3 regions of the Halobacillus seohaensis genome follow, and region 2 is predicted to be linked to each of the others. Evidence: predicted binding sites of a transcription regulator. Region 2 holds the regulator's gene; each other region holds the start of a gene.

Region 1 (7,823 bases), 230 kb from region 2:
ATTGGTTTACCATCTTTTAACTCAAGCATTTGACGTCCATAATATTCAAGGAAATCAATAGCTTCTGCTGTATCTGCATCAGCTTCTTTCCACGGCTTACCTACTTCATACACTAGATAAGCAGAAAATTCATGCTTACGACGACGAATTATTCCTGCCGCACGGAAGAGTAGCTCAGCACGTGCTCTTTCATCCCATTTTCTCCAATCTTCAAAAGCTGTTGATGCCGCTTGGACTGCCTTCTCTGCCACCTCTTGGTTTGCTTTTGAAACAGTACCTACGACTTGCTTTGTATTGGCAGGGTTTGTCGAAACAATTTCTTGATCTGTGCGAATCCTTTGTCCATCAACTAGCAAATCATGCTTTTGACCCAGTTCTTCTTTCACTGTTTTAAGTGCTTCTTCAAAAGCTAACTTATTTTCCTCGATTGTAAAGTCTGTGAACGGTTCATGTTTATAAGCTGTTACCATAGTTCCATTCTCCTCTCTATTAGTCAAAAGTTATTTCTTAAAGATTCCTTTGATAGCAAAAGCAATATTTGCTGGTCTTTCTGCTAACCGTCTCATAAAATACCCATACCAATCTTCACCATACGGTAAATATACTCGGACAGTATAGCCTTCATTTATGAGTTTCTGCTGAGTTTGATTTCTCATTCCGTACAGCATTTGAAACTCGAATTGATCTTTTGAAATATTGTGCTTTTTCGCCAAGTTTTTTGTAAACTCAATTATAGCGTCGTCATGACTACCAATTGCCGTATAATGACCATTTAAAACATTTTTCTCAATAAGTCGCTTTAAATTCTCATCAACCATAGGTTTATCAACAAAGGCTACTTTTCCTGATTCCTTATAAGCTCCTTTAACAAGTCTTAAATAAGGATCATAAGCATGTAAATCATCAATATCTTCATCAGAACGATAAAGATAGGATTGAATAACCGTCCCTAAGTTACTATACCTGTTTTTCAAAGTTTTATAAATTTCTAGAGTTGTTCCACTTCTTGAGGAATCCTCCATGTCGATTGTTACTGTGATCCCATATTGCTTTGCTTCTTCTAAAATGAGTTCCATATTATCCAATACTACATTTTGGCTAATATCTAATCCTAAGGAAGTTAATTTCAATGATATTTCTGAATTTAATTGATGATGAGCAATGGCTTGAATACTTTCAATACACTCCTGTGTACGCTCCCGTGCTTCTTTTTCAGAATTCACAAATTCCCCTAAATGATCAACGGTAACTTGCAATCCCTCATAGTTCAACTGCTTAATTAACGGAATTGCTTGGGAGAATGTCTCCCCTCCTACAATCTTGTCAGCCCCAAATCTAGAACCAAATCGCTTTGCTAAGCGATCTAACATTCTGTTGTTGGAAAGGTATAAGAAGAAGTTCTTACTAATGACTTCCAAGATCACCACACCCTTTCATCTACATTTATTAAACCATGTGGATTTTAAATTCATAGAATTTTATCTATTAAGAAAATTATAACTATTTTCGCCCGATTATGACAAGGTGATTGGATCACAAACATTACTCCTTCATTTTGTGCGAATAACACAATAGCGATCACTCTAATTCCTAACAAAGAAAAAACCATGGATTTTGGAAACTCCATAGTTAGCATTTTACCTTATTAAAGATGGATTTGTTTTGTGAAATCGTTGACTTTCACATTTCTTCTACCTAATTGATAATCAAACAAGGAAAACAGATAGTTTGATAGCACTTCCTCGTCAAACAAGGAATTTATACAACAATTAAAATTTCTTCATGTTGAACTGTGCATTTAATTGCCCCTGAATCATTTGATCGCGAACAGTTTTTTTCTTATTTTCATTAAGCAGTTCCTTTTTAATTTCGTAAGTTTGTATTCCTTCCTCTCTTTTATTTGCAATTTCCATGAGCAATTCGACATCTGAAAACGAATATTTTCTTGTACCTCGTTCTGTTCGTTCTGGAAAGATTAATCCACGAGATTCATAGTATCGAATCATTCGTGCAGATAGACCTGTTAATTCATTCACAACTCCAATCGTGATGACTTTCTTATCTCTATAAGAAGACATGATTTACTCCTTTTGCCGACCATTTAATTGATATCTTTATAGGAATCCCCTTAGGTATGATGAACTTGTTTCACCATCGCTTTTAGTTCGCTTACTGTTAACGAGCAGCTTTGCCGCTCTTTATCATCTAAAATTCCAGCGTCTATAAGTTGGTTTATATAATGGTGTTTAATCTCTTCAACTGCATTTCGTAACTGATTTGGCTCTGACACTTCCATTAACCAATTATTATCTTCTTCCAACTTAGTTCCTTTGAATGGTTCCATTTATGAAATTCCTCCTCATAATTAAACTCGATGCTAATACCAGGATTTTTACAAAAATGGAAATAACGATAGTGTTTCAAACGTTCCAAGCAATAATAACCAGCAGGGCTAAGTCTAGGTCCCACCTAGGGACTTTAAACAATACTTATTCCTCTCCTTTTTCTTTTGTTAGTATCAGCATAGAGTATTTCAATGACAATGTCAGTTATAATGTCAGAAAACCTAACACAGTTTTTTGATAACTCTGAAAATATGTAAGGAATCATAACATGTCTTACCTTTCAAAATTTTTTACCCGATAGCATACTTTTACTCTTATTGATGATTACGTTCATTTCAATAATGATAAGGAGTGAAGAGGAACGATGAGACTGCTGTGGAATACGGATGAGTTAGAGACACCGCACAGATCGAGAAGGTTTGACCAGTACGTCATTCGTCCGCGGGAAAGCGAATCGCCCCTAAGCCCCTTTATCTGTTTCTAACAACGGAACTATGATTCTATTCTTATGATATTTCTCAACACAAAAAAGCAGTTCAATTCATGTGCGAATTGAACTGCTACTCTTAATAACCCTACTTACAAATTAATGAACAGTGTTTAAACTGAGTCACACTTCTTGATAACCATTTAGAATTCTATTTAACTTTCCTGTTTCAGGATCAATAACTAGCCCGTGGACAGGTAAATCTCTCGGCATAAGTGGATGATTATGAATCACATCCGCACTTTGTTTCACACTGTCTTCTACACAGTCAAAGCCTTTTAGAAACTTTTCAAAGTCAACTCCAGAATACCTTAGGGTTTCTAACTTCTCTTCTGACACACCTCGGTTTTTCACCTTTTCGATAAGGTTTTCAGCTTTTAAGCTAGCCATACCACAGTCATAGTGACCGATCACACAAACTTCCTCTGCTTCTAGTTCATACACAGCTAAAAGAACACTTCTCATAATACTTCCAAACGGGTGAGAAACCACTGCACCAGCGGTTTTTATAATCTTAACGTCACCATTTCCAACATTTAAAGCTTTTGGAAGCAATTCTACTAAACGAGTATCCATGCAAGAAATAATAACTAGCTTTTTATTAGGTAACTTACCTTTTTGGTATTTCACATACTCTTTGTTCTCTACGAACTCTTCATTAAAAGCTAAAATTTCATCTACTACTTTCATACAGCATCCACCTTTACCTATTTATTAAATCTCAATTGTTATTTAGTTTACAGTTTTTATACCTAATTGAAAAGTAGAAAACAAAATATTCTACTTCTGGTTGGCTTCCAATCTCTCTATGCCTTTTAGTGGCAAGCAGATAAACTTAAAATCAGGACTTTATTCGTAGGTTAAATCAATCCTTTTCCTTCGTTTCTGCCTTGCCATAATGGGAATAAAAACATATACCACTTCAAATACAATCAGTACAACAGTCCTACTCCCAGCTTGAGTATGTATACATTAAAGAAGGAGGTGCCCGCTATGAGTAAACTACGTTCAATCCTTTATAAGACAGCTCTTTAAAACATTATTCCTTCAGAACTTAAAAAAACCCTCGAACATCGATTAATGCATTGTCGAAGGTAGATATATTAGTGTTCATATTTGAATAACAACAAATCTTCTACTTCTTATAATCATCCAAGAAATCTTTCTGGAAACTTGTCGTGACATTGTGATCAGTGGAATCTTTCAAGGTTCGAAAAGTGTTTTTTCCATACTTCTCTGTCAATGTCTCTATGACCTTGTATAATTTTTCCTTGCTCGCATACTGTTCATAATTGAAAAGGTCTAGTTGCTGTGTGACCTCAGACTTCTCAGCTAAGTCTTGTGCAGTCACACCTAATAACCTCACGGGAGTTTGATTCCAATGTTTATCGAAAAGCTCGACAGCCATTTGAAATAATTCATCGCTTGTACCAATAAAATCCTGTAATTGCTTACTTCTAGTTACGGTTCTCCTATCATGATAACGAATTGTCAATTGAACGTTTTTTGCTAATACACTTTTGTTTTTCATTCTAGCTTCCACTTTGTTCACTAAACGGCGAAACACTTGGCGAATTTCTAGATCATCCGTTGTGTCTTGAGCCAGCGTAGTTGATGTTCCAATTCTCTTAAATTCGTGAACAGCATCAGGATCAACAACACGATCATCAATTCCATTTGCACGGTTTATAAGTCGCTCTCCGTTTATTCCTAATAAATTTTTTAATTCAAATACGGGGTGGCTAGCTAGATCTCCAATCGTTTTAATATTAATTTTTCGTAATTTCTCAGCTGTCTTCTTGCCTACTCCGTACATTTCTTCTATAGGTAATATCCACAATTGTTGAGGTAAATACCTTTTCCTTAATATTGTTATGCCCATAGGTTTTTTCATATCGGAAGCCATTTTAGCTAAAAATTTATTTGGCGCAATGCCTATGCTACAGGGTAAATCTAATTCTTTCTGAATTCGATTTTGAATCTTTTCGGCAATTTCAGGTGGTGAACCTTGTTCATGGCACCCGGTAATATCCATATATCCTTCATCAATCGAAACAGGTTGAACAACATCAGTTACGTTTGCAAGGATTTTGAACATTTCTTTGGAAGCTGTTCGATAACGTTCAAAAGTTGGCTGCATCACAATTAAATCTGGACACAGTCGCTTTGCTTCCCCAACGAGCATGGTGGTCTTCACACCATACCTTCTAGCTTCATAGCTACTTGTAACGACGATTCCCCTACGTTCTTCAGGGTTTCCGGCAATGGCTAATGGCTTCCCTTTTAGTGAAGGATCAAATGCCATTTCCACAGAAGCGTAAAAACTGTTCATATCCACATGAAAAATGACCCTGCCATTTTTCGGGTACCATTTTGACATGTAATCCTTCCTTTTCGAACGGTTGTTCTTATATTGTAACATAATTTGTCGCGATCAAAATTACAAAAAATATTAAAAACAGTCATGTTTTATCACATGACTGTTTCGAAACTACTGTTCTCCTGCTTCTATGATAATAGCTGATACCAATTCTGCTATCTTTTCTAATTCAGCAACAGGTATTTTCTCATTTGTCGTATGAATTTCTTCATAACCAACAGCTAAGTTTACAGTGGGGATATCAAATCCTGCAATAATGTTAGCATCACTTCCTCCACCACTGGTCAACAGCTCGCTTTCTCGTCCGATTTTATTTGCCGCCGCTCGAGCTACTTCTACAACTTGATCTCCAGCTTCATGTTTAAAACCAGGATACATAATTTCAATCTTCAGCTCAACTTCCCCGCCCATTTCTTCAGCAGTTTCAGTAAACGCTTGTTTCATTTTTTCCACTTGGGCTTCCATTTTTTCAGGAACTAACGAACGAGCTTCAGCTAAAATTTCTACGTGATCGCATACGATATTTGTTTGTTGGCCACCCTCAAAACGACCAATATTTGCTGTTGTTTCTTCATCAATCCGCCCTAGAGGCATTTTTGCTACGGCTTTTGAAGCAAGCGTGATGGCAGAGACTCCTTTTTCAGGTGCTACACCAGCATGAGCTGTTTGGCCTTTCACAACGGCATTGACTTTAGCTTGCGTTGGAGCTGCAATAATAATGTTCCCAACTTTTCCATTACTATCAATTGCATAACCATATTTTGCCTGTAAGTGTTTGCTGTCAAGTGCTTTTGCGCCCACAAGTCCACTTTCTTCACCAACTGTAATGATGAATTGCAAATCACCATGTTCAACATTTTGTTCTTGAAGACTGCGGATCGCTTCCAAAATCGCCGCTAAACCTGCTTTATCATCTGCCCCAAGAATTGTAGAACCGTCTGTTACTATATAGCCGTCTTTCACAGAAGGATTGACCCCAATTCCTGGTACTACGGTATCCATGTGGGAAGTAAAATAAATCGTATCAGCATCACTCTTTGTACCTTTTAAATTACAAATTAAATTCCCTGCTCCATGACCAGTCTTAGACTTTGCATCGTCTTCAATGACTTCAACCCCCAAATCCTTAAATTTCTTTGTTAATACCTTTGCAATCTTTGCTTCATCTTTAGTTTCTGAATCAATTTTAACCAATTCTATAAACTCTTTTAATAAACGTTCTTTGTTAATTCTCACCATCTATAGGTTCCCCCTTCTATGTAACCGTGTCCACTTAGTACGTTAGCGGAACACATTAGGCGTGTCAATTATAGCGGGATATTTCCATGCTTTTTATACGGACGGTCTTCGTGTTTGTTTTTCAACATATCTAAAGCATTAATTAGGGTCAATCGCGTTTCGCGAGGATCGATCACGTCATCAACCATACCTAACCCTGCAGCCACATAAGGATTTGCGAATTTTTCTCGATATTCATTAATTTTTTCTTGCTTTTTTTCTTCAGGATTTTCACTTTCTCGAATATCTTTGGCAAAAATGATATTCGCAGCCCCTTCAGGACCCATAACCGCAATCTCTGCATTCGGCCAAGCATATACAAGGTCTGCCCCTATAGATTTACTGTTTAAAGCAACATAAGCTCCTCCATAAGCTTTTCTCGTAATAACCGTTAGCTTGGGAACAGTTGCTTCAGAATAAGCGTACAAAATCTTAGCTCCATGACGAATAATTCCCCCGTGCTCCTGTTTTATACCAGGGAAGAAGCCCGTAACATCTTCAAACGTAATGATTGGAATATTGAATGAATCACAGAAACGAATAAAACGAGCAGCTTTATCACTTGAATCAATATCAAGTCCCCCAGCCATATATTTAGGCTGATTGCAAACTAAGCCCACCGACTGACCTTTTAAACGGGCGAAACCCACGACGATATTTTTGGCAAAATCTTTATGAATCTCAAAAAAAGAATTAGTATCTACCACTTCGTCAATAATGATTCGTACATCATAAGGACGAATCGGGTCAAACGGAATCTTATCGATTATGTCCGGACAATAGTCATCATCCTCTCCTGCAGCTAATCGTGGAGGTTTCTCCTTACTATTGGGAGGCAAATAGCTGATGAGATCGCGGACTGCGTCGAGAGCCGTCGCCTCATCTTCAGTTTTAATATGGGCATTACCACTTAGTGTATTATGTACATGAGCACCACCTAAGTCTTCAGCAGAAATATTTTCACCAGTCACAGTTTCAATAACTTTAGGTCCAGTAATAAACATTTGTGATGTTTTCTCAACCATAATCACAAAGTCTGTGATAGCTGGGGAGTATACAGCCCCACCAGCACAGGGACCTAGGATCACACTAATTTGTGGAATAACTCCTGAATAGATGGAATTTCGATAAAACACTTGACCGTAGCCATCTAGCGAGGAAACACCTTCTTGTATGCGAGCTCCACCTGAATCATTCAGTCCAATAAAAGGTGTTCCATTTTTAACAGCTAAATCCATGGCTGCTGCAATTTTCTTTGCATGCATTTCTCCAAGGGCTCCGCCAAATACAGTAAAATCTTGAGCAAATAAATAAATTGGACGTCCTTGAATTT
Region 2 (7,823 bases):
TTATCCAAACGGTTCCAGAACTATCTGTAATTACGTTTGCAAAAGTTATTGTTGTCTCCATTATTTTTAGTCTTTTAGTTATCTTATACTGTCAATTAAGACATGGTATTCAAAAACTCTCTGAGAAATATCTAAATAAAAACCATATGAAAAGGGCATTTGTAGGGGGGCTTATTATTGTGGCATTGACTTTAATAGTAGGTTCGCAAGATTACAATGGCCGAGGGTTAGATATGCTTGAACAATCTTTTCAAGAAGATGTTCCTCCCTTTGCCTTCTTAGCCAAGCTAATATTTACTGCAGTTACGCTTGGAACTGGTTTTGTTGGGGGAGAGGCCATCCCTTTATTTTTTATGGGAGCAACATTAGGCAATACCTTACATACATTCATAGATTTACCTATGTCATTTCTCGCTGCATTAGGAATGATTGCTGCTTTTAGTGGTGGTGCTAATACTCCTATAGCAGCTTTCTTATTGGCAATGGAGATGTTTGATGGAAAAGGAGTAGAATACTTTTTTATCGCTTGTCTAGTTAGTTATATATTTTCCGGACACCATGGACTATGGCCTTCTCAACAAATACAGGAACCCAAGAGTAGGTTATATCATATCGTTAAGGGAGAAACCATTGAAAATATTGAAAAGAAGAGAAACCCTTAGTGTAAAGTGATAATGATTATTAAACCGGTGTCTTTTACGACTATCAAAAGTCAAAAAGCAAAAGACTGGAGGATGTTAAAAGGATTAAGTCCTTATCCCTACATAGGGAAGGCAGAAGTGATGTAACCGATTAAGGCGAGGTTTAGTCATTACTTCCGGGGTTCATATCTAAATGGTGGAGGGCTATCTTTGTTTTATTAGCTCTGTGTGTAGCGCCTGGCTTAGTATACCCAACGGATGGCAAGTTCAGAAAAGAAACGATTATCTCACAAACGCGCTAAGTCGTGTTACTTCAAGATATTAGAGAACCAATCATGTTTCAGCCTCTGGAGTCAATTTATAACTGGACAAACGTTATATATAGATAGTGGTCTCGTAATTAAGTAGGGGAAGGAAGAAGGGAGATATTGGGTATAAGAGATAGCGGGGTTATATTTGAGCGTTTCTTCTACGAAGGACTAAATTGGAATGGGTTATTGATGGTTTCAGGAACAATGATCAAAGTATATTGAATAATTCTAATAAATCTAACTTATATAGACGCCTTTGCGATGAAAGTATCAAATAAAACTGACATAAGTTGATTTCTTGAAGAAAATTGAAAGCGAATTACACTAAACAGAGTACAAAAAAATTGATAGTTTGAATTTAATGGACTTAAGTGATTATGGATCAGTCTTCCTAAATTAGGAAGTTGATAAAATTATAATTAGTGTTGTGATAGCCTCTTACACTACGTATGCAAAATATATAGATATATAGATATTAGAGACGATTGATTGTAATATAAAGGGTAGGTAGTGTTGTTAGTCCTAACATCATTAAATTGATGGAAGGCTTTTTTTTACAACAGAATGATTCAAAAGCAACCACTACTATTATCCATGCCTGAAGCGGCTTTGGTTAAGAAAGTCTTCGCTTCCAATGATGGGAATCTTGATGAATTATAGCTTTTTCATACCGATCGCGGAAATGAATTTAAAAATCAAGCGACCGAAGAGTTACTTGAAACCTTTGGAATAGATCGCTCTTTGAGCATGAAGGGCTGTCCTTATGATAATACGGTCGCTGAAGTTACATATATAAGGTGAGTAAGACAGACTTTGTCTATAGAGGAACACTCGAAAGCCAGAAACACTTGATCTGGCCTTATTTGATTTGATTATGTCCCCTGGTACAATCACATACGAATTCATGGAACGCTAAGTATCTAAGCCCAATTTAATTCAAGAAGAAACATCTTAACATATTTGTCTGATTTCGTGTTGACAATCCAGTCCAACTATGTGATCACCAAAAAGAGGGTGATCACATAAATGACCACGCTTTGCCTAAAAGGGTATGAAATTGCGCGAAATTGTTCTAGGAATCGAAAAGGTATTGTTGTGTTTGTTCAGTAACACGAAGATAAACAAATGGTTGTGAATTGGTGTGATTAAACGCAAAGTGTAAAAATAAACTCATTAAATCTTAATAGTGGTCGCTGTTTCCCATTAATAATTTTCATTTTCTTAATCCCCTATCTGGACTAATCGCTTTTTATTCCTCATTTGGTCTCACATTTTTTGAAAAAAGTTTTAAATTTATTTTCTAATGGTGAAATACACTAGTAAGGTGGCACTTCGGACTGGATATTGACTGGATTTTCCTTATTAACACCGATATCTTATTTAACCTCATACTAATTCCGTAAAGTTGGAAAACCGATTATATAGGGGTTTTCACATCTTATCTTCTATTATTTATTTAATACAGGGAATGGGCGGCATGATCCAAAAATCTTTATGATAAGTATCTTGACGGCAAAAATATAGAGCTTAATCTGATCCCTTTGTTCAAAAACAAAAGTGGTGAGTAATTAGGTTCAACAAAATAAACCTTGTTGACCAAACACGTCAACAAGGTTCGTAAACCATCCAACTTTATCATAAGAGTTGAGAATAACACTTAATTAGACGGCATCAAATCAGCAATTCTCTTACTATCTTCTATGCGGTCATCACCTTGACAGGGTGGAGGTCGTGTTGGTTCGAGCCCACTCGGAATCATCTAATCAAAGCGCCGGAATGGCGTGGTTTCCCGTGAAAGGGGAAGCCGCGTCATCTCTTTTGTTTTTAACTGATGATAGTGGAAAAATAAATAAACTTGTTCTCTAGTCTAGTTGCCAAGCAACGAATGATAAATATTATACTGTTTATCCTATCCCGATTCACCCCAAAAACACCCCGAAAACACCCCATATAAGATGAAATGCCCTGATTCGGTTTGATTCGATTGAAAAGTAAAGCCCGTTAAATCAAAATATTTGATAACCTTTGATCGAGTTTCTTCCTATAATATATGTTCCGTACACAAGTACACCCTTGGGAACGTGAGCAATATCTACAAACTTATTAACTGTTAAATGCCCTGGCGCTCTAAGCGTCAGGGCATTTTTATTTGGACTTATATATCTCGGATCTAGTAGTTTATCTATTGTCCACAGTAAACAAAAGAATTACCATACGAAGGATAAATTTGAAAGTACTGCACACTCTAATAATCAAATAGGTAAAGGAGTTGTATTAATGAATAAAGTTTGGTTAGGTTTAATAGTTGCGTTTCTATTATCTATAGGAACTATGGGATTCTTACCATCAGAGACGGAAGCGGAAGGATTTTCTGATGTGAAATTAACTGAAGAGCAGCAAAAAGAGATGGCAATTCTACAAAAAGAAGCCTTTAATCAGAAAAAAGAAATTATCAACAAATATGTTGAGTACGGGGTATTTAATGAAGAAAAGGGTCTGAAAATGATTTCTAAATTCGAAGATCACTATAATAAGTTAGAACAAAATGATTTTGTGCCAAAGTGGGATCAACATCATAAAAAACATCATAAGAAAGATTAACGTGTTTAGTTTTGAAGTGCAAAATTTGAAGTCAGAAGATGAAACAAAGTTATGATTAGTAAACATATGAACAGGATAGAAACGCCATAATTAAAATGCTTGGAGCAAAAAAGCTCTGAGCATTTTTTATGATATTCTTGTTCAACTAAACCCCGGATTGTGGAATAAAAGAATGGCTGTTCCGCTGCTTTTCACCGGAGAATGGGGGTACACACCAGGTAAGCCTCCTAATTGCTGTTTATGGACTGAAATTATTAACCACAGTGGCTTTATGTCAAGGCCCTTAATTAGGCGGGCTTTATTTAAAAAGACCATCATACCTGTTTTTAACAATTTATCTAAGTGGCTCAATAGATATAACAGATATCTCATACTTTAGCAAAAACGGAGAACAATATGATTCCGATGGAAATATATGGCACGCGACTCCTTCCCCGCTGCCTCTTTCTCCACACAATCATCTCGGAATCGAGTCTTCAACAATCCTGTCTCGTTTATTGAATAACTCCTTTTTTTCTTTAATATAAATACAGAGATTTAATATATCAATATACTACTATTCTAAGTGAATCGTTTGTGCATTGTAATTAATCTAGTTTAGAACCAGTTCTAAGAAGTAACTTAAGTTACCTAGCTGACTTCTTATATTGGCAACCAATAACATAGATAAGTAGGTATTACTTGAAATGGAACGATATAAACAAAAACAGCTAGGAGCATATGGTCATTTGCTCCTAGCTGTTTTTGTTAACAAGATTAATGTACAGTACGGTATAAGCCAACGACCTTACCTAAAATGGATACATCGTTTAATATGATGGGCTCCATAGTGGCGTTTTCCGGTTGCAAGCGAATAAAATTACTTTCTTTAAAAAAGCGTTTAACAGTAGCCTCTTCATCTTCCGTCATGGCTACAACAATATCTCCGTTATCAGCAGTTGTTTGTTGTTTAACAATCACCATATCTCCATCTAATATTCCAGCTTCAATCATACTTTCTCCTTGTACAATAAGAACAAAGCTATTATCATCCGTTCCCGCCAAGGAGTCTGGCAGTGGAATGTATTCTTCAATATTTTCAATGGCTGTGATTGGTGAACCAGCAGTTACTTTACCAATTAGAGGGGCATAAGCAGCTTCTGCCCTAGGTATTGTGGATTCTTCTTCTAACTCAATGACTTCAATTGCTCTAGGTTTTGTTGGATCCCTCCGTATAAACCCTTTCTTTTCTAATCTAGAAAGGTGCCCGTGGACCGTGGAACTCGACGCCAATCCTACTGATTGGCCGATTTCTCTAACTGAAGGTGGATATCCTTTAAGTAATACTTGTTCTTTAATGAAATCTAGTATTTCTTGTTGCCTTTTTGAAAGTTTATTCATAATTGAACACCTCGAACATAGGTTTATAGTAACTACATTCTATCATGTGATGTTCAAATACACAAACAAGCGTTCGAAAAAGGTGTTGACAAGAACAGACGTTCTTATGTAATATAACCATCAAAAGCGAACAAATGTTTCCAGGAACGTTTGTTCTAAATGACGAGGAGTGGAACTATGTTTAATAAACTTTCAAAATTAGATGTGACTTATATTTTATTATTTGCTGCTAGTTTAGTGTTTCTATACTTTTCTATGGTGACTAGCGTATAGTACGCTTGAAGGGAAGCTTTAGAAGAGAGGTAGAGATGCATGAAAGCTATTTTATATTGTCGAGTAAGTACAGAGAAAGAAGAACAAATGAGTTCGCTAGCCAGACAGAAATCTGAATTGATAGCGATGGCCAACAAAAGATCTATCGAAGTTGTGGATTGTATTGAAGAAAAAGCGAGTGGATATGAAATAGAAAGAGAAGGGGTTTTCCGGCTGCTTGAGCAATTTGCTAAAGGCGAAGCGGATTTGCTACTTGTTCAAGATGAAACAAGGTTAGGACGGGGAAATACCAAAATTGCTTTGTATCACCAACTATATAAATTAAATGTACGTGTTTTTTCTTTAACAGATGATGGGGAAATAAGAATGTCAGAATCTGACTCTATGGTCTTACAAATTGTAGGTGTCGTTGAAGAATATCAACGGAAGATCCATAATATGAAAATAAAAAGAGGGATGAAGAAAGCTGTTGATAATGGATATAATCCTCATGATAATTTATCGAACCAACACCTTGCTCCTGGTAGGGAAAGGTTAGCATTTCCAGTCGAAGAGGTTGTGCGTCTTAGAAACAATAACTTAACATTCAATGAGATAGCAGCGACATTAAGAGGACTAGGATATGATGTTTCAAAGGCAACGGTACATAGAAGGTATCAGGAGTTTGTCACACTTGAAAAAAGTGATAGGGAACGTTAGTATATACAGAAGACAAATGTCGACAGGCTCTTGTCTTTCTATGTATTCTAATACCAAAAGGAGTTTCTTATATGCTTTCAAACGAAAAGTTAAATCGCATAAATGAACTGTCACATAAATCCAAAGATCAAGGATTAAATGAGGAAGAAAAGCAAGAACAACAAGAACTTCGTCAGGAATATTTAAAAAACGTACGCAAATCTTTTAAGAATCAATTAAAAGGGATGACAGTAGTAGACCCTGAAGGTAAAGATGTCACTCCTGAAAAGCTTAAAAAAATGCAGGATAATGAGAAAAAAAACTAAGGCATTAATATAACCGCACTCACCCTAAGTGCGGCCTTTTTGTTTAATAATTTATACTAAGGGAACAATAAAATTCGGAACATTTTATCACGTAATTCGATAACTATGCTTGTCACTTAAGCATTTTCATTATAGGATAATATATGTTACATATACGTGAATTTGAAAGGGGAAATTATTTAATTATGGCAAACAGCCTCGAACAAACATCTATTAACTCGATCCGTACATTAGCAATTGATGCAGTAGAAAATGCAAACTCTGGCCATCCGGGAATGCCAATGGGCGCAGCTCCAATGGCGTATACTTTATGGACGCAATTTATGAACCATAATCCAGGTAACTCTGATTGGTTCAACCGTGACCGCTTTGTTTTATCCGCAGGGCATGGTTCCATGCTTTTATATAGCCTGCTACACTTATCAGGCTACAATGTAACGATTGATGATTTAAAGTCATTTCGTCAGTGGGGTTCAAAAACTCCTGGACACCCTGAATTTGGTCATACAGATGGTGTAGAAGCAACAACTGGTCCTCTTGGACAAGGTCTTGCTATGTCAACTGGTCTAGCTATGGCAGAAGCACATCTAGCTGCTAAGTATAATCGTGATCAATACAATGTTGTGGATCACTATACCTTTGCTATTTGTGGAGATGGTGATTTAATGGAAGGGGTTTCATCTGAATCAGCTTCTCTAGCTGGGCATCTAGGATTGGGTAAACTTATCGTCCTTTACGATTCTAATGACATTTCTTTAGATGGTGATCTTGATCGCTCGTTTAGTGAGAGCGTAGAGAAACGTTATGAAGCTTATGGATGGCAAGTGATTCGTGTAGAAGATGGAACGAATACTGAGGAAATCACAAAAGCGATTGAACAGGCTAAACAAAACAATGAACAACCAACTATGATTGAAGTGAAAACAGTTATTGGCTATGGTTCTCCTAATAAGTCGGGTAAATCTGCATCTCACGGAGCCCCTCTAGGTGAAGAAGAAGTTCAATCTACTAAGGATTATTACAAGTGGGGTCATGATCCATTCCATGTTCCAAATGAAGTTTATCAAGATTTCACTAACAAAGTGAAAGAAAATGGTGAACAAAAAGAAGCAGAATGGAATGATATGTTCAAGCAATATAAAGAGGCTTATCCTCAGCTGGCAAGCGAACTTGAATCAGCGATTGCTGGCAGACTTCCTGAAGGCTGGGTAAATGAGTTACCTTCTTTTGAGCCCGGAGAACATAGTCCGGCAACTCGCGCAGCTTCTGGAGAAGTTATTAATTCATTGTCTAAATCAATCCCATACTTTTTCGGTGGAAGTGCCGACTTAGCCGGTTCAAACAAAACATCAGTTAACGGTGAGGAAGATTTCACTCGTGAAAACTATGCAGGCCGAAACATTTGGTTTGGAGTTCGCGAATTTGCTATGGCAGCGGCATTAAACGGAATGGCTCTTCATGGAGGATTGAAGGTGTACGGAGGAACTTTCTTCGTATTTAGTGACTATTTACGCCCTGCATTAAGATTATCTGCCTTAATGGATCTTCCCGTGAATTACGTTTTAACACATGATTCAGTAGCAGTTGGTGAAGATGGGCCGACCCATGAACCA
Region 3 (7,823 bases), on a different contig from region 2:
ACGCCACCTGTTCGTTTTATACTGACATGACCAGGCTTCATAGTCACCATCGTGTTGATCGGCTCCCCTTCTTCCGGGTGTTCGGTGAACTTCAAGACTTCCGTCTTCCCACGTGAGTAGTATTGCCCAGCCTCTGACATCGCCATTTCTTCCTTACGATCTGATTCTCTAATTTCCGTTACGAGTTTCACTCGTACATTTTTTGCTGTCATCTAATCGCTCCTTAATCCGGTACATCCTTAACCTTTACATTATAAAAACTCATAGGCAAAAACTCAAGTTTCTAGTCAAGCACTGCCTTTACATATTGATCGACGGCACTTATTTCCGTTACGTAAGCTGGGACCGTTACAATCAAGTAAATCGTTATAATAGCAACACTTAGTCCAACAAACCATTTGTAAGGAAGGACATTTTTAAATGGCCGTGAGTTCTTAAAAATGGAAAATAAAATCAGCGGGAAAAATAAGGCCATCACAATCAAATCTTGTTTCCAATGGGTCTGAACATTCCCAACTGCTACTTGTAAAAGGAGAACGTCTGACATATTTTCAGTAATGTTTACATTATTTTCATTCGTATCCAACAGACCTTCCTTAATTATCAGAGTTGGATGATCAACTTCATAACTATAGCCTGAAGGATTCCAACTATATTGGAACGTTAGGAATAGCAAACTGGCCATAAAGATGGCATAGATTGCTGTGAATCCTAAGATTTTTTTATTCATAAAGATAGTATCTCCTTTTTGCTAGGTTCGAGTTGGTTAGGTCTAGGATTTCATCTTGTTAGGAAAAATTTCTTTATCCGAGTCGGATCACAATCCTCCCAACCAATAAACAAGAAAAATCCGCTACTTGTAAGCAACGGATTCATTCTATCATTTACCCTTCTTTAACGGAACAGTAAGCCCCTGTTCCTTGTAGGGGGTTATGCTAGATTTACTTTACAAATCCTAAAAGCATCTCTCGGATAAATTTACTGGCAGCGATCGACGTTTGTTCCGTAGGATCGTAGGCAGGTGCCACTTCAACAAGGTCACAGCCCACAACATTAACGTTAGATTGAGCAACTTCGTGAATAGACATGAGCAACTCTTTTGATGAGATGCCTCCTGACTCAGCTGTTCCCGTGCCTGGCGCGTAGGCAGGGTCGAGCACATCAATGTCAATCGTGACGTAGACGTTTTCACCCGCGAGTTCAGGCAGGACTCGTTGTAATGGCTTGAGTACTTCGTATCGGTACATGTTCATGCCGCTTTCGTTAGCATACTGAAATTCTTCGCGCATGCCGGAGCGAATGCCGAACGAATAGACATTTTCAGGACCAAGTAATTCGCACGCTTTTCGAATCGGGGTGGAGTGGGATAGAGTTTCTCCCTCGTACTCCTCCCTAAGGTCGGCATGGGCATCTATATGGATAATCTTGACGTTCGATAGCGTTTCATGAAACGCCTTAATGACCGGCCAACTGACCAAGTGCTCTCCACCCAATCCAATCGGAAACTTTCCTTTTTCCAAAAGTTCTTTGATGTAGTCTTCGATGATGTCGATGCTTTTCTGTGCGTTGCCAAATGGAAACATTAGGTCGCCGGCGTCGTGGTAAGCGACTTCTTCGAGATGGCGGTCGAGATATGGGCTGTATTCCTCAAGTCCGACCGATGCTTCTCGGATTCGGTTCGGGCCAAATCGGGATCCGGGGCGGAAGCTTGCAGTGTAGTCCATTGGCATCCCGTAGATTACAGCATTTGCTTCGTCTTCGGTGGCGCGGCTCATAATGAACACTTTTCCTGAATAAGATTCATCAAATCGCATCGGATATTCTCCTTTCACTGTTTTGAATTGAGTGGTACCAGGTACCACTCAATTCCCGAACAATTCAAATTATTCTATTATCTCTTTCACGAACTTCGGTAAAGCGAAGCAGGCGTTGTGCAGTTCGCTTGTATAGTATTTGGTTTTGATATTTGTGAAACGTTCGACCGGGATCCGTTGCGGGTGATAGATTTTGCTCCCCATTGTAAAGGTCCACAGTCCGCTCGGATAGGTTGGAATGTTGGCTGTATACACTTTTGTGATCGGGAATGTTTCTTTTACATCGGCATGCACTTGACGAACGAGTTCTGATTTAAACCAAGGATTGTCTGTTTGAGCTACTAAGATGCCATCTTCCTTTAATGCCTTGGCGATGCCTTCATAGAATCCTTTGGAAAAGAGGCTTACTGCAGGCCCAACCGGTTCGGTTGAATCCACCATGATGACATCATATTCGCGTTTACTTTTAGCAATATGCATGAAGCCGTCATCTACTTGTACATCGACACGGGGATCTTCAAGAGCGCCTGAGATCGCCGGCAGGTACTGTTTGGAATATTCGATAACCTTTCCATCAATTTCAACGAGCACTGCTTTTTCTACGCTTTCATGTTTGAGCACTTCACGAATAACCCCTCCGTCTCCTCCTCCAACAACAAGTACTTTCTTCGGGCTTGGGTGCGTAAACAATGGAACGTGTGCGAGCATTTCGTGATACACGAATTCATCTTTTTCGGTGGTCATAACCATATCATCGAGGACAAGCATGTTGCCCCACTCTTCTGTCTCGAGCATTTCTAAATCTTGAAAATCCGTTCTCTCTTTATGCAAAGACCGTTTTACTTTTGCGGTAATGCCAAAGTTTTCGGTTTGTTTTTCTGTAAACCATGTAGCCATAAAGTTGGTCTCCTTTCGACACGTTTAAACAATGAAATTATAGAGGAATCTATGGAAAAAGCAAGGGAATGTTTGATGAATGTTTAATTTTTCTATCTTTTTCCCATAATAGTAGTAATTATAACAGGTGGGAGAATGGGAGAATGCTATTATTTATTCGATTAACCTGGAAATGGCTGCGAAGAGGATTCAAAGCAGCAGCAGCTTGTGGAATAGTTGGCATAATTGTAGTTCTTGGGATCCTTGCCTATGCGATTACTCTTGGCCCCCCTTCCCTGTCAACTTCACAAAACACATTGTTCTATCAAGCAGACGGAGGAGTCATAGAAGGTCACGATGTAGGGGAAGATCGCTACTGGATCAGTATTGACGAAATGCCTGAGGAAGTAATCAATGCCACACTTGCGATTGAGGACCATCGTTTTTATAGCCATTTTGGATTTGATATAAAGCGAATAGGGTCTGCCGTTTTGACCGATTTAAAGGCGATGGAAATGGTGGAAGGCGCCAGTACAATTACCCAGCAATACGCACGGAATTTGTATTTAACTCATGAAAAAACGTGGACTAGGAAGATAAAGGAAGCCTTTTTTGCGATTCGTTTGGAAATTTTTTATGAAAAAGATGAAATTCTCGAAGGTTACTTAAACACAATCTATTACGGACACGGAGCTTACGGAATTGAATCAGCTAGTCGGTACTTTTTTAATAAAAATTCTGATGAGTTAACGCTTTCGGAGGCGACTATGCTTGCTGGGATACCTAAGGGTCCGAGTTACTATTCACCGCTTGCTGATGAGGACAATGCTGAAACTCGCCAGGAAAGAATTTTAACGCGGATGAATGACTTAAAGTATATTACGAATTCTGAGAAAAATGAAGCCGTGACTGCATCGCTTGATTACTATGATCACTCAGAGGAAAACGCTAAAGCAGTGGCTCCCTTCTTTCAAGATGAAGTAGTTAATGAAGCTGCTCGTTTGCTAGATACAGATAGGGAATCAATTGAGTCTGGCGGTTTTCGTATTTATACGACTTTAAATGAGGAACATCAAGCTAAGCTTGAGCGGGCTCTTACAGAGGAATTTAATCAGGAAACTGAAATTGAGACAGCTGCTGTCGTAATGGACAATGATACCGGCGCTGTAACAGCTATGGCTGGAGGGCGTGATTATGCAAAAAGTCCTTTCAACCGCGTGACCCAGGCGAAACGAATGGTCGGATCAGCGATCAAGCCATTTTTGTATTACACAGCTTTAAAAAATAATTATACGCCATTAACGATGTTAGAAAGTAAACCGACGTCATTTGAGATCGAGGAAGGGAAAATATATAGTCCGAGCAACTACAACAATTATTATGCTGATCAAGAGATTACGATGGCTCAAGCACTCGCCCTTTCCGACAACATTTATGCAGTGCAAACAAATGTAGACCTGGGCCCGGAGAAACTAGTCGACACGCTTCGCGAATTTGGATTTGACGGAAATTTACCTGCTGTCCCCTCTCTCGCATTAGGGACAGCCTCTATCTCTCTTTATGATATGGTTGACGGTTATTCTCGTTTAATCAGTGGGTCCAAGAACGTTCAGAAACATACGATCACGAAAATCACCGACCACCGTGATCATACTTTATATGAATATGAGCCTGTTAGTAACGAGGACAAGGATAATAAACCAATTGATAAGGAAGCTGCTTTTTCCATAACCCAAATGATGACAGGTATTTTTGATCCTGCTTTAAACGGCTATACGAGTGTAACGGGGTCAAGTATCGCTGATGAGTTGACTCGTATGTATGGCGGAAAATCAGGAACGACGGATTTCGATAGCTGGATGATTGGCTTTAGTCCGCAGTACGTAATGGGTGTATGGACCGGATATGATGATAACCGTAAGATCACGAAAGCGAGGGATCACCAATATTCCAAGGAAGTATGGGCGAATTCAATGGAACAGATCCACGAGCCTTTGGCTATTTCCGCCTTCACCCCTCCCCCTGGTCTAAAGGGAGTTTACATTAACCCAGCATCCGGAAAGCTTTCCGGACCTGCTTGTCCGAAGGAGCGTCTCGTTTACATGTCTAAAGATGATATACCTAAGGAAACGTGTGAAGGGGAGGAAGACTCTGATATTGAAGAAATTGAAAAAGAATTGCAGGAGGACCCATGGTATAAGAGTGTTGTAGACTGGTTCTGGTAAACATCAGTTCTCGGACATTTGTTCTGTTTGTTAATAGATTCTTCTATTTCGGATCAAACCTTAAAAAAATATAAAGAAAACGACCGGCAATTGACCGGTCGTTTTCTTCGTCCTAGCATACATGTATATCCATGTGTTCCTTAATATTATTACCCTTAAAGCTCTTTAGTCAAGAATTGCCACCCTGAAATTTAATGAACATTTTGTGAACACACCTTATGCACTTATACAATCACAATATCTGTGATATCATCCAATTGAAACGTAACCTCTTCTTTTAAACTCTTATCGAAGGCGTAAATCTTTCGCTCTAGTTTATTGACACGATTAATTTTCAATCGCCATTCCTCATAATCGAAACCATTGTGCACACGTACATCTACCGTCAATTCATCGTGTAGTGCCCGTTGCAAAATAAAATCGATTTCCGCAGCCTTTTGCTCATCAAGAACTCCTTTTTCTACCCGTTTATCCTCTTTCCATACTTTCTTAATCATCTCTACATGCTCAGGCAGCATAAGGGAAGTCCATTTGATCGTACCTCGATCTCGTTTGTGATTATCCATTATTATCACCCTTCCGAAACGAACGTTTGTTCCTATTTCAACATACAACTTTATCTCCTACACTGTTATTTTTGGGAAATTGAGAGCTGAAAATCAGTAAAGAGCGTCTCCTCTAATTAGAGGAGACGCTCTTGGTTTATTTTATCTCTAAACTGTCTTTAAGTTCTTGATTGGTATTCTCCCAAAGTTCAGCTTTGAAATTGCGTAAGTAATCACTTAAAATTTGCTTGGACTTATCGTCCATGTGATCTACTGCGAATCGTCCTTTTAACGATTTATCCATATGATTCACATGTTCTGGCAGCAATTTATAACCACGTCTAATTTCACGGTCAACGACGACTTCACTTCCAGCTACTCCATAATAGCAAGGATTGCCTCCACGATAATCAACTGTTATCCAAACGATCCAGTAAAGTTTACCGTTTTCTACTTGCGAGCGATCAGTCGAGAAACGAATTCGTTTTTCTACAGCACTTCTAGCATGAAGAGCTCCCATATCAACAAAAGCTTCTTCTTTATTAGGATCGATAATGACCGGCGTCATATTTTCAAGACTGATAGAACCGACACCATAGCCTCCGTGCCCATCAGTGGCATCATCCTTTAAAATTGTAAATTGGTTTTTCTTTTTATCAGTGCCTTCTTCTTTATTATTAAATTCACTCATCTTGAATTGCCCCTCCTTTTAAGGTGGTTATTAATTTCATTCTAACATAGAATTTCTGCTTATTTCAGATCATAGCCCTACAACTTTTTCAAGAAAAAGCAGGAAATTCTCATTTAAAAGCGAAACGTATACTGGTGAGATATATTATAAGATTAAAGGAGAGATCGTGTATGCCAATCGTAACGGTTCAAATGATTGAAGGGCGCACAGACTAACAAAAGAAAGCGTTAGTCGAAAGTGTAACGAACTCTGTAACAGAGAATACAGGCGCACCCAAAGAAGCGGTAACAGTCGTGATTGAAGAAATGAATAAACAAAATTATGGTGTCGCAGGTAAACGCCTCATTGATTAATTAAGGAATGCGCCCTCAAGTTGAATTTCGCTTGAGGTTTTTTTAATGTTGTACCAAACGAACTCCACCCCACCATCCTCCCCTTTTGCTACCCTTAATCAAACGTTTGTTTAAGACTTCAAACTCCCCTCGCAACAAGGAAAGCAATCGTGAAATACTTCTGTCATCACTCCGTTCTCTGATAGTCTGGAGTAACAATCACTCCCATATCCGCTTTTTGATGACAAAAGCTCACTTTATAATATAAAAAACGAAAAAACAGATCACTTCACTTAACCGACTTTCAATCACCTAAGACAAATGTCCTCACTTCCATTCATTTATTTCCTTATTAGTAAAAATAAATTCTTCGCGCGAAGGATTCTCACGATCTACTGGTTTGATGCTTGTCTTCGGTTTTCTTAAAAGGCGCTGTAACCACGATTTCTGCTCGATCGGAACACCGACCCGTTGCTGCTGTACTTCTTTAATCCCTTGGATGATCAGCTGCATCGATAGAATCAGTACCATAAAACCAATTAATGGCGGTATGATGTACCACCAACGCCCGGTCATCAACGCATCCTTTGAAGCCCCAATCATCCCTGACCACTCATACGTCGTGGACTGAGGAGGATCTGCTTGCATGGGTGCATAAGACATTTTAGTACCTCCAAAATAAATACTAAAAACGCCTAGATGGATAAAAATCAACAATGTTTGAATGAATTGCTGCCCGAAAACAATGCCTGTTCGTGCACTTAAATGCGGCATCAAATGACGCCACAATAAGTGTACAGAACTTCCTCCCAGAACTTTTGTACTTAACACAAACTCTTCCTTCTTAAGAAGCTTCATTTCATTTCCAAATAGGATAACGAGCAGTGGCACAGCTAATATAGTAAGAATAATGCCTTGGTAGAGAATCCGTTCCATTTCAGTCGTAGCAAACCCACCCTGCGGCATGATTAGCACAGGAGTCAACAATAAGTAAGCAATGATCGTCATCGGCAAAAAGTGCATACCATCTATCATTTTATCAAAGACTCTTTGTAGACGTCGCGACAAAAAGAAGGCGTATGGAATGGCTAATAAAAAACCAAGCATCACCCGTAGAAACGCAATGGACACGGCAAATAAAATTGTATACTTAGCTCCTACTAACAATTGATCCATAATACTAAAGCCAAGCCGATCTGTTCCTAGGAAAACATATTCAGGTGTATGCGGAGGGGCACTTGCTAATACCCCCTCATTGTCATAGATAAGATTGTATTTCTCTACTAAAGGATCAGCTATAAGTGTATAAATAATACTAATAGCTGTTATACAAAATATAA

What was found. Region 2 encodes LexA, which represses DNA repair genes until DNA is damaged. Its sites were predicted from a motif close to CGAACATATGTTCG; they were not measured.
Region 1: a site for LexA is predicted at 5,228-5,241, ahead of ACFQIC_RS01540 (DNA polymerase IV). Genes of this name have one in related genera too.
Region 3: a site for LexA is predicted at 5,501-5,514, ahead of ACFQIC_RS10580 (YolD-like family protein). Genes of this name have one in related genera too.

The regions. Positions count from the first base shown of each region.
Region 1 is NZ_JBHSZV010000004.1:244,448-252,270, forward strand. It holds gene pruA (L-glutamate gamma-semialdehyde dehydrogenase) at 1-470, opposite strand, end outside; gene ACFQIC_RS01520 (proline dehydrogenase family protein) at 501-1,370, opposite strand; gene ACFQIC_RS01525 (MerR family transcriptional regulator) at 1,770-2,078, opposite strand; gene ACFQIC_RS01530 (hypothetical protein) at 2,129-2,344, opposite strand; gene ACFQIC_RS01535 (beta-class carbonic anhydrase) at 2,956-3,522, opposite strand; gene ACFQIC_RS01540 (DNA polymerase IV) at 3,968-5,212, opposite strand; gene ACFQIC_RS01545 (M20/M25/M40 family metallo-hydrolase) at 5,324-6,451, opposite strand; gene ACFQIC_RS01550 (acyl-CoA carboxylase subunit beta) at 6,520-7,823, opposite strand, start outside.
Region 2 is NZ_JBHSZV010000004.1:14,890-22,712, forward strand. It holds gene ACFQIC_RS00325 (voltage-gated chloride channel family protein) at 1-662, shown strand, start outside; partial or broken gene ACFQIC_RS21070 (IS3 family transposase) at 1,820-1,876, shown strand; gene ACFQIC_RS00335 (DUF2680 domain-containing protein) at 3,230-3,553, shown strand; gene lexA (transcriptional repressor LexA) at 4,310-4,933, opposite strand; gene ACFQIC_RS00345 (YneB family resolvase-like protein) at 5,246-5,905, shown strand; gene ACFQIC_RS00350 (DUF896 domain-containing protein) at 5,977-6,210, shown strand; gene tkt (transketolase) at 6,396-7,823, shown strand, end outside.
Region 3 is NZ_JBHSZV010000025.1:216,982-224,804, forward strand. It holds gene ACFQIC_RS10555 (YwiB family protein) at 1-212, opposite strand, end outside; gene ACFQIC_RS10560 (hypothetical protein) at 284-730, opposite strand; gene speB (agmatinase) at 942-1,814, opposite strand; gene speE (spermidine synthase) at 1,884-2,711, opposite strand; gene ACFQIC_RS10575 (transglycosylase domain-containing protein) at 2,855-4,915, shown strand; gene ACFQIC_RS10580 (YolD-like family protein) at 5,140-5,481, opposite strand; gene ACFQIC_RS10585 (YwhD family protein) at 5,618-6,151, opposite strand; partial or broken gene ACFQIC_RS10590 (2-hydroxymuconate tautomerase) at 6,322-6,504, shown strand; gene ACFQIC_RS10595 (ABC transporter permease subunit) at 6,811-7,823, opposite strand, start outside.